2 regions of the Exiguobacterium sp. s50 genome follow, and region 2 is predicted to be linked to the other one. Evidence: riboswitches for the same ligand, from Rfam matches in the RefSeq annotation. Region 2 holds a riboswitch; the other holds the start of a gene.
What was found. A riboswitch is a leader RNA that binds a small molecule or an ion and turns the genes downstream of it on or off. The one in region 2 is predicted to bind FMN.
Positions count from the first base shown of each region.

Region 1 (8,739 bases), on a different contig from region 2:
TGGATTCGCTAACATCTCGTCACTCGCTATCCTTCTCGGTGGTCTTGGTGGAATGGCACCGAACCGTCGGAACGATATCGCGCGCATGGGTGTCCTCGCGATTCTCGCAGGTACGCTTGCTAACTTGATGTCAGCCACGCTTGCTGGTCTGCTTCTCTAATCAAATACGATATACTCAGAGTGATCACTTCGGTGGTCACTCTTTTTTGGGGAGGAATGACATATGTATGGAATGATAGCGCTTTTTGATGAACAAACGGAGAAACGAATTCAAGAGGTATGGGAAGGCTTGAAACAAGAAGGAATTACTTCTTATGCATATGAAGTCTCGAATCGACAACCTCATATAACATTAGCTAGTTACAGTAGTTTGAATGTTGAGGCGTATATCGAACTGATGGACAGCTACTATCAATCGAAGGAGATTATAAATCTAACATTTAGTACGTTGGGTACGTTCATTCAATCGAGTGCACTTTTTCTTTCACCTACAATCTCATCCGGATTGAGGAGCCTCCACTTAGAGCATTATTGTATATTTGGGGAGTTTAATGATAACGCTGAGTCCTTATATTTGCCGGACTCATGGATTCCGCACTGTACACTGGCAAACAGATTGTCTAAAGAAAAGATGAAAGATGCTTTTGAATATTGTACTGATATTGTAAAACCTATAGCTGGAAAAATTGTAGAGGTGGCATTAATTGAATTAGTAACACCGATTCACGTTCGAGTATTACATAGAGTAAAATTATCCGCACAAAAGTAACAAAGCTAAGTTACTTAGGTGCATTCTTCTGTCAGGTTTGTCATATGTGACTAGGACCGATAGAAGGGATTGACCAGGAAACGGTGGGGTTTTATCGTTCCTGACGAGGTATATCCACTTCTTGGAGTCTCGGCCAAGTGGCTTGCCAATTCTTTTTATTGATCCGGGCTCGATAAATATGATGGTGTGAAGCGTCGTTCGCAAAGGCCGGGGTCGGTCGTAACTTTAGTTCGACTATGTCGTCGATACCGTAAGGGGCGGCCAGCTTCAAGCGTCCGCCCGCACCAAGACTGACACCGATGGCCGTGACCGTCTCAGGGAAATGGGCCAAGGCATCGACCGCAGATTGATACGGTGGCAATTGATTGACCAGATGCATGCGGGCCTGGTTTTTGACCGACCAAGGGACGTTCGGTAACAGGTCGTGCAGTTGTGCCTCATACTGTTTTTCAATCGCCTCGTCGATGTGAGATCGGTCAAAGTAGATGACATCGACGTCCTCGATCGGCGTCGGTACTTCGTAGCCGTGCGCGTCATCCCATATTTTTGCCCGCACGTATCCGGCACAAATCCACCAATCGGGTAAACCGAGCGAAGCGACGATTGTCAACAGACGCATCAGTTCCACATCAGTCTCTAAAAAATGGGTCACATCTTCAGTCGTGTTCAATCCATCTCCTCCTATTCTCTCATTAGCATAGCGTACCTATACAAAAAGCACCTAGACCCCGGTCTAGGTGCTTGTCAGTTACGCTTGAAGTTGCATGCGCTGGCGTTCGATCCACGGCTTCAATTTGAGGAAGAGTGGGACGAACAAGGCGCTGATCAACAAGGCCTTAATGAAGTTGAACGGCAAGATACCGTATAGGACGAGGTCCGTTTTGACTGCCGGTTGCGCCATCTCGGTCATGCCGAAGAAGAACGCGTAGGCTGGTAAGATGAGCAAATAGTTCAAGATTGCCAAGCTGAGTGCCATCGTGATCGTACCGGCCACGAGGCCTGAAGCGAGCGCTTTATTCGTTTTACGTTTATGGTAGAACCATGCGACCGGATACATGAAGGCGACGCCTGCAAAGAAGTTCGCGACTTCGCCGACCGGAACGCCGCCACCGTTGAAGACATAGTAGAGGACGTTTTTTAGAGCGACGACCACGACGCCTGCGAGTGGGGAGAACACGATCCCGGCGACGAGCGCGGGAATGTCACTGAAATCCACTTTTAGGAACGGTGGTAGGAAAGGCAGCGGGAAGTTAAAGAGCATGAGGACAAAAGAAATGGCCCCGAGCATCGATAGCGTCACCAGTGTTGTCAATCGTTTGTTGCGCGTTGTTTTCATCAAAATCTCTCCTTTTGTCGCTCCTTGATGAATGGCACCCGTCGCATAGAAAAACCCGATTGTATCAAACAATCGGGAGAGTTTACGCGCATACGAAATAGATGTTCTCATCGGTGTTTAGACCACGCCGAAGAAAACATCCGGATATCGGTCGGATGCCGCCATCTTCTCCCATCCAGACTTTACTGTCGGCTTTCGAATCTCACGAAATCAGCAAGCAACGCCTTGCTCGCTCACGGGCTGAGAAGAACTTGTCTTCAATACCGCCGGTCGGGAATTTCACCCTGCCCCGAAGATGGAACGATTTAATTTTTTTTGTTACAGTTTAGTTATACAAGATATTTCACAAAATCTCAAGTCAGTTGACTTGAAGTTAAGATAACGAAGGAGGAGTTCAGATGATTCATTTGACAGAATCAGCCGCATTACAAGTCATCGATATGATGAAACAGACCGAACGCCCCGACGACCAGTACTTGCGGATCAAAGTGCAAGGGGGCGGGTGTACCGGCCTGTCTTATGGGATGGGGTTTGATGAGGATAAGACAGACAAGGACGTTCAGTTTGACCACTATGGTGTCCGTGTCATCGTCGCGGAAGCCGATCACGGGGTCGTCGACGGTCTCGAGATTGACTATAAGCAGTCGATGCTCGGAGGCGGCTTCACGATTAAAAATCCGAACGCCATCGCCACGTGCGGTTGCGGCTCGAGTTTCCGGACGGCATCGAACGCCGGGACACCTGGGGATTGCTAAACGAAAGAGGCTGGGACATAACTCAGTAGATTTATAAGAAAGAGGCCACCTGGCGCGACTCGTTCGCGCCAGGTGGCCTCTTCTCCTTTTTATGGGTTCGTACGCACATTTCGATATAAACAGATAGGGGCGACCTCTGATAAAGTTAAAGTGACCAAACCATAACTTTGGAGGTGCCCCTATGTACAAAGAGTATACCATGAACCAGTTGGTTTTGCCCCTAGATTTAGAAGTTCGGCTCCCGGAGAACGACATCGCCTTCGCCGTCCACGACCTCGTCGAACAGATCCCGGACGAGGCGTTCGAGACGTTCTGGCGAACGACGGGCTGCCCGGCCTATCACCCGCGGATGATGATGAAGATCGTCCTCTGCGCGTACACGCAGTCCGTGTTCTCGGGCCGGAAGATCGAGGGCCTTCTCAAGGACAGCCTGCGCATGATGTGGCTCGCCCAGGGACACGAGCCGAGCTATCGGACGATCAATCGGTTCCGAGTCCATCCGGACGTCGCCCCGATCCTGAAGTCCGCCTTCGTCACGTTCCGTTGCCACCTCGTCGAGGCGGGTGAGATCGACCAGGAGGCGATCTTCATCGATGGCACGAAGCTCGAGGCGAACGCGAACCGATACACCTTCGTCTGGAGGAAGGCCGTCGAGAAATACAGCGCCGCACTCGTCGAGAAGTCGAACCGGCTGTACGAGGAGCTGATGTCCGAGCAGGTCATCCCAGAGATCGAGCGCGAGAGCCCGGAGGCGCTCTCGGTCGAAGAACTCGAGGAGGTCGCGGCGCGACTCGGGGAAAAGGTCGACGCGATCGATGAGGAAATCGCGTCGACGACCGACGTCAAGGAACGCAAACGACTGCGCGCGAGACGCAAGGAACCCCGCCGCCTCCGCAAGCAGGCCTCCGACTTCGCTGCCCGGAAACGCCGATACGAGGAACACATGGCCGCCTTCGGCACGCGGAACAGTTACTCGAAGACCGACAGGGATGCGACGTTCATGCGGATGAAGGATGATCACATGAAGAACGGACAATTGAAGCCCGGCTACAATGTCCAGATCGCGACCTCGGGCCAGTACACGCTGGCGTATGACGTCTTTCCGAACCCGACCGATATGAGGACGTTGGCCCCGTTCCTCGACGAGGTCGAAACGTTCCTCGAGTTACCCGCCTACATCGTCGCCGATGCGGGATATGGGAGCCAGCCGAACTACACGGACATCCTCGAGCGCCGGGGGCGCATTCCCTTGATCCCGTACACGATGTACCGGAAGGAACAGAAGAAGAAGTGGCGCGAGAACCCTTTCAACATCTCGAACTGGGCGTACGACAGGGAATCCGATACGTTCACCTGCCCGGACGGGAGACGGCTCCCGTTCAGCCACGAATCCCGTAAGACCGACAGGGACGGGTTCGTCCGCGAGTCCCGCATGTATCTGAGCGAGGACTGCGGCGGGTGTCCGTTCCGCGACCTGTGCACAAAGGCCGAGGAAGGGAGCCACCGCCAGGTCGGTGTGAACGTGGCCTGGGAAGAACAAAAGCATATGACGAGAACGCTGCTTTCGGATGAGAAAACGGGTGCCCTCTACGCCAGACGCAAGACGGACGTGGAACCAGTTTTTGGATATCTGAAGGCCAATTTGGGTTTCACCCGCTTCTCCGTCAGGGGAAAACAGCGCGTGAGACGCGAGCTCGGCTTCGCGCTCATGGCGGTGAACCTGCGGAAGTTCATCGCCACCGTTGTCGCCCGAAGTACAAAGAAAGGGTCCGGTCACCGAAAATCGGTGACCGGACCCCTCTTTTTGATTGAAATACTTTAGAACTGGCTAGTTATGTCCCAGCCTCTTTTTTGTATTCAGTCTGTCTCTTCAATCAGAATTAATCGAATGAGTTTCGAAGCCGCGTCTAACTCGATTTGATGTTGCCAAGGACGAAACGCTGTGATTTTACACGTGTCGTTCGTGATGCGGAACGAACAGACGCTCTCTTCCTCTTGGTCAAGGACCGAGTAACGGCTGAAGTCCGATAAGCTTTGGTAAATGGCATATTGTGTCGGTAATTCACACGACCATCCTTTTTCTAATGTGATCTGATGCATGCGTCTCGCCTCTTTCTTCTCTATATATATAAGAATAACAAAAATATTCAAGGATGTGGAAGATTAGTCGAGAGGATGCAAGGGAAAATGAAAAGAGATGTCATTTCATGTAGGAGGGGCAGGGACGATGAGAAAAGTATTGATTTTCGGTGGCTCACGCTATTTTGGAAAGCGGTTGGCGCTTCGGTTGGCGGAGGCCGGTGACGATGTGACGATTGTGACGCGTGGACAACTGCAAGTACCCGAGGCGGAGGGCATCCGGTCGATCAGAGGGGACCGACAGTCGGTGGCGACGATGAAAGATTTGTCACGCGACCATTATGATGTCGTCTATGACAATATTTGCTTTAACCCGTACCAGGCAAAGATCGCCTCGGACGCTTTCATGGACCAAGTCGGTAAATATGTGCTCACGTCGACGATGTCGGTTTATGCGCCAGGCGCCGAGTTGAAAGAAAGTGATTTCAATCCGCTCCATCATGACTATCATCTCGAATCCGAACATGATTACGGGCAAGGGAAGCGAGAGGCTGAATCTTATTTCTTCCATCGCGCCTCGTTCCCGGTCGCGACGGTCCGCTTGCCAATCGTGCTCGGACCCGACGACTATACAGACCGTCTCAAGTTTTATATCGACGCCGTCCGACGGGAAGAGCCGATCGTACTGCATCACCCGGAAGCGAAGATGGGGTTCATCTCAAGCTTTGAGGCGGCCGCCTTTCTAGAATGGGTCGGTCGGGCGAACGTGACCGGACCGTTCAACGCGGCGAGTGAAGGGGTCATCTCGCTCGGGGCACTCATGGAACGGATCGGCCATCACTTAAATAAACCGGTCCAGATTATCAAAGATGGCGAGTCGTCGCCGTACGATACGGACGTCGACTATTATATGTCGATTGCCGAGGCGAAAAAGGCCGGGTTCGTCTTCACCCAACTCGACGACTGGCTCGACCGGGTCATTGTACAAACAATCCGCAAATGAAAAATGGCCCTCATCATCGCGATGAGGGCCACATCGTTATTTCCCGGCAAATACCGAAGTCGAATGTTGCGGGTGACGCGCTGTCGGGTCGACGAGCTGCTTCACTTGGTTGATGGCAATCGGAGCTTCTCCGAAGCCTGTCGCAATCAATTTTACTTTTCCTTCGTACGTGGCGATGTCACCACACGCGAAGATGCCGGCGACCGTCGTCTCCATCCGCGAGTCGACGCGGATCGTGTTCTTCTCGAACTCCATGCCCCAGTTTTTGATTGGGCCGAGCGATGAGACGAAACCGTAGTTACAGATGAGGTCATCGATCTCGACGAATTTCGATTCGCCGTCCTTGTCTGTCAATTCGACCGACTCGATGTGCGTCTCACCTGAAAGTGATTCGATGTTATATGGCGTCCAGACGTTGATCGTCGAGACCTTCATTTGCTCGACCGTATGCTCGTGGGCACGGAAACGGTCACGGCGGTGAACGATATGGACTTCCTTGGCGATGCCTTCAAGCATGAGCGCCCAGTCGACGGCAGAGTCGCCGCCGCCAGCGATCATGACGCGGCGGTCGCGGAACTTCTCCATGTTGTCGACGAAGTAATGAAGGTTGGCATAATCTTCGCAACCATCGATGCCGAGCGGTCGTGCGGCGAATGCCCCGTTCCCGGCCGTGATGATGATGGCTTTCGTATGGTACTCATCCTTGTTCGTCGTGATCTGGAACGTGCCGTCTTCAAGACGTTCGACCGTCTCGACCGTCTCCCCGAGGCGATAGTCCTGCTCGAACTGATCGGCTTGGGCTTTTAATTGGTCAATCAAATCTTGGGCTTTCACTTTCGGGAAGCCGGCGATGTCGTAAATATATTTTTCTGGATACAGTGTCGATAATTGTCCGCCGAGCTGCGGCAAACTTTCAATCAACGCCGTATCGAGTTGGCGCATACCTGCATAAAATGCGGTGAACAGTCCGACCGGGCCGCCACCGATGATGATCACATCTTTCGTCGATTTCATCGAATTCCTCCTCAAAACGTATACATCCATTATAGTGACAATCGTGAATTAAATCCATTCTGTACAAACATCCTATACATTCAAAAAAAATTCAAGAAGATAAGCTTTTCCATTGAGAAAACGAAATAAACAGCGTACAATGAACGAGAAGCAATTGTGAACATTGGTTGAACAAGGTTTAGGCTTTATTGTGAACATTCATGTGAAAAAACACACAACATGATTGTTCAAGAAAACAAAACTATCAAAACAAGGTGGAAATGAACATGAAACGACCTAACATTGTTATTCTTGGCGCAGGTTTCGGTGGACTCATCACAGCGGTGAACCTCCAGAAGACGCTCTCAGCTGGCGACGCGAACATCACGCTCATCAACAAGCATGATTACCATTACCAGACGACGTGGCTTCATGAGCCAGCGGCCGGAACGATGAAACCGGATCAAGCTCGCATCTACATCAACGACGTCGTGAACCCGTCACGTGTGAAATTTGTCAAAGGGGTCGTCGATCGCGTCGATACTACGGCAAAACAAGTCTTGCTCGTAGACGGTTCAGCCGTTGAATATGATTATGTCGTGTTCGCACTCGGCGGCGTACCTGAAACATTCGGTATCCCTGGCCTTAAAGAGAACGCGATGACAATCAGTTCATTGAACAGCGTCCGTAAAATCAAAGAACATATCGAGTACTCGTTCGCTCAATATAAAACGAACGGTTCAGCTGACCGCTCGTACGTGACGATCGTTGTCGGTGGCGCAGGATTCACAGGAATCGAGTTCCTCGGTGAGCTCGTCAACCGTGTGCCTGAGCTTTGCAAACAGTATGACGTGCCACGTGAAGCGGTTCGCATCGTGAACATCGAAGCCGCTCCGACTGTACTTCCTGGTTTCGACCCAGAACTCACGACGTACGCGCAGAAATGGCTCGAGCGCAACGGCGTCGAGATGAAACTCGGCAACGGCATCAAAGGCGTTGAGCCTGGTGTTGTCACGTTCGGTCCACTCCAAGGCGACACGACAGAGACGATTGAAGCGAACACGATTCTCTGGACAGGTGGCGTCAGCGGTAGCCCGATCGTTGAGAAGTCTGGCTTTGAAGCGGTTCGGAACCGTGTCATGGTCGAGGCGGACAACCGTGCCCCTGGTCACGACAACGTCTTCATCATCGGTGACTGCTCGGCTGTCATGGATCCGGTCTCAAACCGTCCATACCCACCGACTGCCCAAATCGCGACTCAACAAGCGCACAACGTGGCGAAAAACATCGCTGCCCTCATCAACGGGAAATCAACTTCGAAATTCACGTATGAGAGCAAAGGGACAGTCGCATCACTTGGCCATAACGATGGCATCGGCATCGTCATGGGCAAAAAGATCTTCGGTCGTAACGCTTCATTCATGAAGAAAGTGATCGACAACAAACACTTCCTCGAATTGAAGAAGTACGGTCTCGTCCTTAAAAAAGGTAAATTCTAAGCCATATATCTGAGTGGCCCGCTCATAGGAGCGGGTCACTTTTTTATTGTCGGTGGCGTACGGTTCACCTTTGACCTAAGCGCAAACGATTCGGTATAATAGACAACGGGAAAAGGGGGCAATCGCATGCATATTATCCAGGCTGTCATTGGGGCGATTCTTTATTTGGTCATCTTCTTCAGCATCGGCTTCATTTTGAACATGCTGCTTAAAAAAACATGGACGCTCGTGTTCATCTATCCGATTTTCGTCATTATGATGATTGATAACGTCAAGCTCTCGAGTTACATCACTGAGACATCGAC
Region 1 is NZ_JACSLP010000019.1:7,608-16,346, forward strand. Features, by position in the region: gene KNP68_RS14880 (NupC/NupG family nucleoside CNT transporter) at 1-160, shown strand, start outside; gene KNP68_RS14885 (2'-5' RNA ligase family protein) at 224-769, shown strand; gene KNP68_RS14890 (nucleotidyltransferase family protein) at 861-1,388, opposite strand; gene KNP68_RS14895 (ECF transporter S component) at 1,518-2,105, opposite strand; FMN riboswitch at 2,265-2,406, opposite strand; gene KNP68_RS14900 (HesB/IscA family protein) at 2,504-2,860, shown strand; gene KNP68_RS14905 (IS1182 family transposase) at 3,042-4,682, shown strand; gene KNP68_RS14910 (hypothetical protein) at 4,718-4,960, opposite strand; gene KNP68_RS14915 (Rossmann-fold NAD(P)-binding domain-containing protein) at 5,088-5,942, shown strand; gene KNP68_RS14920 (NAD(P)/FAD-dependent oxidoreductase) at 5,979-6,956, opposite strand; gene KNP68_RS14925 (NAD(P)/FAD-dependent oxidoreductase) at 7,223-8,434, shown strand; gene KNP68_RS14930 (YuiB family protein) at 8,561-8,739, shown strand, end outside.
Region 1: another riboswitch for FMN. It lies ahead of KNP68_RS14895 (ECF transporter S component); the one in region 2 lies ahead of ribD (bifunctional diaminohydroxyphosphoribosylaminopyrimidine deaminase/5-amino-6-(5-phosphoribosylamino)uracil reductase RibD).

Region 2 (8,739 bases):
TCTCGGTCGTCAAGACACCGAAAATGACCGGTACTTCTGACTGATAACTCGCCTGGGCGATGCCTTTCGCCGCCTCGTTACAGACGTAGTCGAAGTGTGGTGTCGCCCCACGGATGACGGCCCCGAGTGTGATGACGGCATCATATTTCTTGCTCATCGCCATCTTCTTCGCGACAAGTGGGAGTTCGAACGCCCCAGGGACGAATGCGATCTCGACGTCGTCTTGTTCGACGCCGTGGCGCTTCAACGCATCCTTCGCCCCGTCTAGCAAGCGCATCGTGATGAGATCGTTGAACCGTCCGACGACGATTCCGACTTTCAAGCCTTTTCCGACCAAGTTTCCTTCAAATGTATGCATCATGATTCTTCTCCTCCAAAGTGATTCATTTTTTGTTGTTTCGTCATTCGGTACTTCTCGTTCGCCGCATGGGCGCCGACGAGAATCGGGACACGTTCGATGACCGTGATGCCGCACGCTTCTAACGCATCGACTTTTTCCGGGTTGTTCGTCATGAGCCGGACGTTCGTGACGCCGAGGTCACGAAGCATGGCCGCGCTGACCCGGTAATCGCGCAAATCGGCATGAAGTCCGAGCGCAACGTTCGCCTCGACCGTATCAAGCCCTTGTTCTTGTAGTTCGTACGCCTTCAATTTATTGAGCAGACCGATGCCACGCCCTTCTTGTCTCATATACAAGATGACACCGCCTTCGGCTTCCACTTTCGCCATCGCTGTGTCCAGTTGTGGCCCGCAATCGCAACGATGGGACCCGAAGACGTCACCGGTCAGACATTCGGAATGAATCCGGACGAGCGGTGCGTGTTCGATCTCACCTTTGACGAGCGCGACGTGTTCTTCCCGGTCGAGGACGTTCCGATAACCGATCAATCGGAAGTCCCCTTTCACCGAGGGGAGCGAGACGTCCGCCTCTCGTTCGACGAGGTCCGTCTCCATATAGCGAACTAATTCCTCAATCGTGATGAATTTTAAATCATGCGCTTGTGCGACACGTTCAAGGTCCGGCAACCGGGCCATCTCGCCGTCCGGACGGATAATCTCACAGATGACGGCGACTGGTTCACTTCCGGCAAGTCGCGCCAAATCGACCGACGCTTCCGTATGCCCGCGCCGGACGGAGACGCCACCTTTTTTGGCGATGAGCGGGAAGATATGACCAGGACGTTGGAAATCGGCCGGACGGGCGTTGCTATTCGCGAGTTCGCGCACCGTATGGGCCCGCTCGCTCGCCGAGATGCCCGTCGTCGAATCGACGTGGTCGACACTGACCGTGAACGCCGTGCCGTGCGGGTCGGTACTGTTCGCGACCATCGGCTGCAAGTCGAGCCGGACGGCCACTTCTTCAGCGAGAGAAGCGCAGACGAGCCCTTTGCCTTCCGTGATGAGGAAATTCATCGTCTCTGCTGTCATTTTATCCGCGAGGACGACGAAGTCCCCTTCGTTCTCCCGGTCCTCATCGTCGACGACGATGATGGGACGTCCCATCTTCAACTCTTCGACTGCTTCTTTAATCGAGTGAAACATTACCATCCCGCCTTTCCATACCCTTGTGACGCCAGCGATTCGAGCGTCATCGGTTTTTGACTTACGAGTTTTTCCATATACTTAGCCAACATGTCACATTCCAAATTGACCGCATCCCCAGCCTGTTTCATCCCGAGCACTGTCTCACTGTACGTGTGCGGGATGAGCGACAACGTGAAGCCGCGTTCCGTCACATCAAACACCGTCAAGCTCGTCCCGTCGACCGAAATCGAACCTTTCGGGACGATATAACGGAGGAGAGATGGCTCACAGCTGATGTCGACATAGACCGCGTTCGCGAGCGATTGTTTTTTGACGATGCGCCCGACCCCGTCGACGTGACCCGATACGAAGTGACCACCGAAGCGTCCGTTCGCGGGCATAGCCCGCTCCAAGTTAACGTTCGTGCCGGGGCGGACCCCGTCGAGACTCGACGCCTTCAGCGTTTCCGGCATGACATCGACCGAGAAGCTGTCACGATCGAACGTCGTCACGGTGAGACAGATGCCGTTGACGGAGATACTGTCACCGAGCTTCACGTCCTCGAGGACGATTTTTCCGGCGAGCGTGAGTCGGAGGGACGGACCGTTGCGTTTCACTGCCTTGACACTGCCGATTTCTTCAACGATTCCCGTGAACATCGGACTCCCCCTCTCGCATGATGAGTTTGATGTCGGCGCCGACCGTCTCGACCGATTGCACGTCATATCGATTGATTGCATCGAGCGGACCGTCATGATGCGAACGGTAAAATCCGCCCTTGCCGCCGAACACGCGCGGTGACTGGTACATGACCCACTCGTCGACGAACCGTCCGTCCAAGAGTGATGTGACGAGCGTCGGTCCCGCTTCGACGAGCAGACGACCGATGCCGCGTGCGTAGACGTCTTGCAGCACAGCGTCGAGCGACGTGTACGCCGCGAGTTCGACGCCGCGCTCGATGAACGCGTCCCGCTTCGTTTGATCGTCGGACGTCGTGTAGAGTAGCACCGGCACATCGTTCGCCGTCCGGACGAGCTGACTTGACAGCGGCGTGCGTAACTCTCGGTCTAGCACGACCCGGAGCGGTTCCGTCGTCTCGCGGTCGAGCCGGACGGTGAGGGCCGGGTCATCAGCGAGGACAGTGCCGACACCGGTCAAAATCGCATCGACCGACGCCCGCAGTTCATGGACGTCCCGTCTCGCTTCGGTTCCGGTCACCCACTTGCTGTCACCGGTATCGAGGGCGACTTTGCCGTCAAGGCTCGTCGCCGTCTTTAAGATGACATACGGCCGTTTCGTCTCGAGCGAGCGCAAGAACGCCACGTTGAGCGTTCGTGCCTCACTCTCGAGCAGACCGACTTCGACATCAATCCCGGCCGCTTTCAATCGAGCGATGCCTTGCCCTGACACGAGCGGATTCGGGTCGGTCATCGCGATGACGATCCGTTTGATGCCCGACTCTACGACTAAATCGGCACACGGCGGTGTCTTGCCATAATGCGAGCACGGTTCGAGCGTGACATACATCGTGGCGCCATAGGCGGCAGCACCGGCCATGCGGATGGCGTGCACTTCGGCGTGCGCTTCCCCCGCCTTCAAGTGGGCGCCGAACCCGACGACTCGACCGTCCTTGACGACGACGGCCCCGACGCGCGGATTGACGCCGGTCGAAGAGGCGGATTTGGCCAATTGGATGGCTTGTTGCATGTACTGTTGCATAATCTCCCTCCTTGTTTCGTACAAACAAAAAGACCTCAAGGAATGATCCTCAAGGTCTCGGTGGGAGTCGTCCGTCGTCATTTGGGCAAGCCAAATAAGCGTTTTCTTTACAGAAAAACGTACGACGAACTACAGGTCGCGTGGACCTGTCATGTTTCCTTCTCCCATCCAGACTATACTGTCGGCTCTAGAATCGCACTAGATCCACCGTTCGCACACGTGCGACCGGGTCACGGACTTAAGGCTCGCGCCCATCACCGCCGGTTGGGACTTTCACCCGACCCCGAAGGAATATTTGTTTGTACGTCTCCACTTTAGCGCAAAAATAAATGGATGGCAAAACGAAATGCGCAAAAAAAGCGCCGCTCGTGTGAGCAACGCTTTGTAAATCAAGCCAAGAATAAAACGACGAGGAGTCCGACAACCCAGCAATAGAAGGAGAAGTATTTGAGCTCGCCTTTCGCCATGATGTGCTGGAACCATTTGAGCGAGATGGCCGTGAGCGCATACGAGGCGATGAACGCCAAGATGAGCGGTCCGAACAAATCACGTGTTTCTGGATTCGTGAACAACTCCGGTCCCTCTAAAATCGTCACCCCGAGACTGATCGGGATGAACAGGAAGAACGAGAAGCGAAGCGCCGACTCTTGTTTGATGCCGAGCAACATCGCCATGACGATTGTCGCCCCGGAGCGACTGATCCCTGGGATGAGCGCGACCGCTTGAGCGAGACCGATTAAGATGGCGTCGCGGAGCGTGATGCCGCCGTCTCCTTTATTCCCTCGCATATTCCGGATGAACCAGAGCGCGACCCCGGTCAGGATAAGCGTATAACCGACCGTGGCGACGCCGCTGAGCTTCTCGCCAATCCAATCGCCGAACAGGACGCCGAGCACACCGGCTGGGACCGTGGCGACGAGCAAGAGACCAATGAACTTGACGTCGACCATCGTCTCGTCACTGCGGTCCTTTTTAAACAAGAACGTCCACAGACTGACGACGAGACGGACGACGTCCTGCCGATAAATCGTTAACACGGCGAGCAACGAGGCAAAGTTCACGAAAATCTCGAAGGAGAGCCCCGGTAACTCGATATCAAACAGCTCTTGGAAGATGACCAAGTGACCGCTTGATGAGATTGGAATCGGCTCGGTGAACCCTTGAATCAAGCCGAGTAGGAGATAAAATAACCATATTGTCATATCGTAACATCCTCTTTTCTTATTTACATCAATTCCATTATTTTAGCAGACCGTTCGTTTCACTGACCACCCTTTCAAAAAAAAATCGTTATTTTCAAAACTTTCATTTGATTAGTCTGAAAATTAAATTTATTATAGAAGAGTACTCAACTGGTGCGACGGTGATGACCCCATTGGCCAGTTGGGTACTTTTTCGTACAGATTATTACATATTAGCCACGATAAAACTTTTTGTTTACAATTGAACCCATTTAATATTAAATTTGTAATAGAACTGTTACCATTTTTTCAAAGTATAAACAGGACTTTAGACCTACCCGTTCATAAAATCGGTTTAAAAAAACTTGAACAATGCACTTATAAATTGTAAAAACTGGCCGATAGTATGATTGTAGAAGCAACTTCGTCATCTTTGTCGGTTCAGATATGAGTCCATGGAAGGAGGAACCATCATTGAGTCAAACGCTATCCACTAAATCCCACCACTTGTCCACCGAACAGCAGAGGATGATTCACTGTATTCGACTGCTCGGCGACTTGTTGAAGGAACGTCCACGACGCTCTGTGTATCGTCGCTTCGCGATGGAACAAAGCTGGCCATCTCCCGAGTCGATTATCCGACAGTTCGGGTCATGGGCCGAGGCGCTTGCAATCGCCGGCTATGAATGGCACGGAGAGGCGACTGTCGATCTCCCGGACAAAATGCCAAAGTACACGCGTGAAGATATCATCGAGACACTCGCCCTCTACTCGCGCGACATGGGATCGATTATCACGCTCAAAAAGTATCAGGAATGGCGCAAGCTCCATCCGAAAGCACCGAGCCATTACCATATCGTCAAGACGTTCGGTTCGTGGCATGACGCCTGCGCCGAAGCCGGACTTGAAGCGAGTGTGACGTACTCGAAATCAGAGCTCTCCACCGCACTCCGTGAAGCGATTCACGAGATGGGCTTCTCTCTTTCCTTCGAAGCGTATCGCGAATGGGCAAAACGGAACAACAAACCATCCACGAAAGCAATTCTTCATCGTTACGGTTCATGGTCGGCTGCGATTCACGCGGTCGAGTCAGAAATTTTCAATCAGAAATTATAATCTTTCATTCATAAGGAGGACGCCGGGTATCCGGTGTCCTCCTTTATTTTGTAGATGTTGCGTCATCGTCCTTTCGGCGCCCACGCTTTCTGCAGGCAATCCCGGAGCCGCATCGCTTACGCTGCTGGGTCTCCGTCGGATTGCTATCCTGCAAGAGTCGGGGCGCCGACGGACGAGCGCATCGAAAGCGCCACGGTACATCAATATCCCGTGTCAGACATGGAAGTTCGTTCAATATTTGTTGAACGATGCCTTGGCCGGTGCCCGAACTCCTAGGGGAGAGCGATGCAAGGATGACTCCGTAAAGCGCGGCACGCGCTGCGGAGGCATCCGCATCGCCCCAGGAACGGAGGGCGTCGGCCGAACATCGTTCATGTTGATTAGACGAAAAAGAAGAACACCGGCTTATTCGTGTTCTCTTTCATCATTGAATCCGTTCCGTCGACGTGTCGCGATAATGGGCGACACGGTCCCGCCCGTTGAATTTTGCACCGACGTACATGGCTCGGTCGGCGTGGCGGAGTAGCGTGTCGAGGTCGTCATACTCGTGGATCGTCTCGATGCCGATGCTCGCCGTCACTTGGACGCGGATCCCTTCGGAGCCGAACGGATGGGCGCGGAGCGCTTGGCGGATCTTCTCTCCCGTCACGAGCGCGGCCGCCTCATCCATGCGCGGGAAGACGAACACGAACTCTTCGCCGCCGTAACGCGTGACGAGGTCACCGCTTCGGACGAGACGACTGAACAGCGCCCCGGCCTCGATTAACACTTCATCCCCGAACGCATGGCCATACGTATCGTTAATCGCCTTGAAATGATCCAAGTCGACCAAGAACACGGACAACGGATACGAGGCAATGTCGTTCAACCGCTCCTTCGTCCAACGTTTGAGCGCCCGCTGGTTCGGCAGCCCTGTCATCGGGTCGGTCAGACTCTCATGCTGGAGCCGGTTGCGCTCGTCAATCCGTTCGAGTGACCAGGACAAGGTTTTCAACAGTCGATGAATCTCGACGGCGATCGCCCCTTCATACGCGCCGTTCGCTGTCGTCGAAATCATGCAACTGACCGCGTTCGTCGTGCTCGAAACGGGCTGGATGACGAGGGCCGAATGATGTAACTCGGTCTGTTGTGCCTGCAGGTCGGGATGCCACTCATGGAGCGAATCGTACACGAAGTACGGCTCTTCCGCATCCCGATGCCGTTCGAGCGTAAAGGCGTCGGCAATCGGTTTTGACTTTCGTCCGCTGACGTCATAGAACGTGCGGTCGCCGGTTCGATTGACTTGTAACCAGCCACGTTCGAGTTCGACGACTTCTCTTAACCCGTTCCAAAACTTCTCGATGAGCAGTTGTTCGTTGTCGACTCGGTAGAGCTGTTCTTTCAAACGCTCGACTTGGTCGATTTTCGACTGCGTCTCCTCGGTCTCCGTCGCTTTGGACAGCCCCATCTTGAGGAGCGACAGAATGAGGAACGTCGCCATCAGGCCGGTATAGCCGAACAACTGGAACGCCTCGATTGCGACCATCGTGAACAATAGCTCGAGCGAGATGACGAGCCAGTCGAATCGGAGCAGACGCCACATGATCGGGAGCGGAATCCGTTCCCCGATCAAGAACCGCGACATGAGGAAACTGAATCCGAGGACGAGGAACAAGATCGCGAAGAAACCGAGTAGCGCCGTACCTTGCTCGAGCAGATGGACGTTCGGACCAATTTGTCCGCCGAGCCGCAAGTAGACGAGTCCTGGTAAGACGAGCAACATCGCCTCAATCAACGTATTGAGCGGATAGAAATGTAAAAATCGTCGCCGCCCGACTTTGTTGGCGAACGTCCGGGCCTGGAATGTGAGCAGCAGGAGCTGTCCCATCAATAAGGCCGGGAGCAGACCGTACAAGAAGAACGTCATAAAGACAAACATCTCATGGAACGTGAAGTGCAAGTGCCGCCGCTTGAGCGGATTCATCACGAACAGGGCACCGAGCGTAAAGATGAACCAAAACAACGACCAATCAAACGTCCCGATACCGAGCCACATATAGGAGAGAATCCCCATGAAGACGATCGACCACGAGAACCAGCTCCTGACGAGGTACTTCCGAAATCGCATCGTCTCCCCCCTTTCCTTATCCGTTATCATTCTTACACAGTATGAAGGTTCTTGGTTGAAGATTCCAGCCGTTGTTTGAAAGTTTTGACAATGAAAAAAAGACCGTGACTCTCGTCACGATCTTGTCATCACTTCGCTTTTAAAAACGAGATGCCGATTGAGCCTGACCCCGTGTGTGCTCCGAGGAGCGGTGCGAGCGTGTCGACCCGAATCTTGGCTTTATCGCCGAGCTCACGTTTCCACGACTCGGCCAGCTCTGGCACGTTTCCGTGGAAAATTGAGACGTCCGTGCACTCGCCCGAATCGATGGCTTGACGGAGTGCTTCGAACAGCTGGGCTTGCGCTTTTTTATACGTCCGGACCGTCTGATATGGAACGATGAGCCCGTCTTCGAAACGGAGCACCGGTTTCAACTGCAACATGTTGCCGATGAGCGCTTTCGACTTCGAGATACGTCCGCCCTTTTGCATCTGCGTCAAGTTTTGCAAAATCAACTCGATGCGGACATCCTCGACACGTTGTTTCATATACGCTTCGACGTCCTCGAGCGCGTCACCGCGTTCGACACGTTCAATCAACTCTTCGAGCATGAGTCCCATCGTATAGATCCCGGCCCGCGAGTCAATCGCGAGCAATTTGAACTCAGCGATCTCTGCGCCTTGGACCGATGCCGAATACGTGCCGCTCAAGTCGGATGACAAGTGGACGGCGATGCCCATGTCATACTGATCTTTGATTCCTTCATACAATGTGACGAAGTCGCCGATGGCCGGTTGGCTCGTCGAGACGCGTTCGCCCGCATCAATCCATTCGTACACGGTCTTGGCATCGACCTCGACCCCATCTTTATACGGTTGATCCCCTTTGACGACGTAGAGCGGGACGATATGGATGTCCGGGTGGTGCTGAATCGAATCTGGAAGGACAACGGTGCTGTCCGTAATATAAGCAATTTTCATGTTAGGGCTCTCCTTCAATCAAAATTAGTACCTGGTAATATTATTTTATCACAGGTGAAGCGGTTTCACTATTTTTTCAAAAATCGAATTCCCTTGAAGTTTCACATATTCCCGTCCACAATGCGCCTGAAAC
Region 2 is NZ_JACSLP010000004.1:193,159-201,897, forward strand. Features, by position in the region: gene ribH (6,7-dimethyl-8-ribityllumazine synthase) at 1-361, opposite strand, end outside; gene KNP68_RS07570 (bifunctional 3,4-dihydroxy-2-butanone-4-phosphate synthase/GTP cyclohydrolase II) at 358-1,542, opposite strand; gene ribE (riboflavin synthase) at 1,542-2,183, opposite strand; gene ribD (bifunctional diaminohydroxyphosphoribosylaminopyrimidine deaminase/5-amino-6-(5-phosphoribosylamino)uracil reductase RibD) at 2,164-3,243, opposite strand; FMN riboswitch at 3,396-3,538, opposite strand; gene KNP68_RS07585 (undecaprenyl-diphosphate phosphatase) at 3,633-4,445, opposite strand; gene KNP68_RS07590 (homing endonuclease associated repeat-containing protein) at 4,899-5,540, shown strand; gene KNP68_RS07595 (GGDEF domain-containing protein) at 5,965-7,647, opposite strand; gene KNP68_RS07600 (DegV family protein) at 7,776-8,606, opposite strand.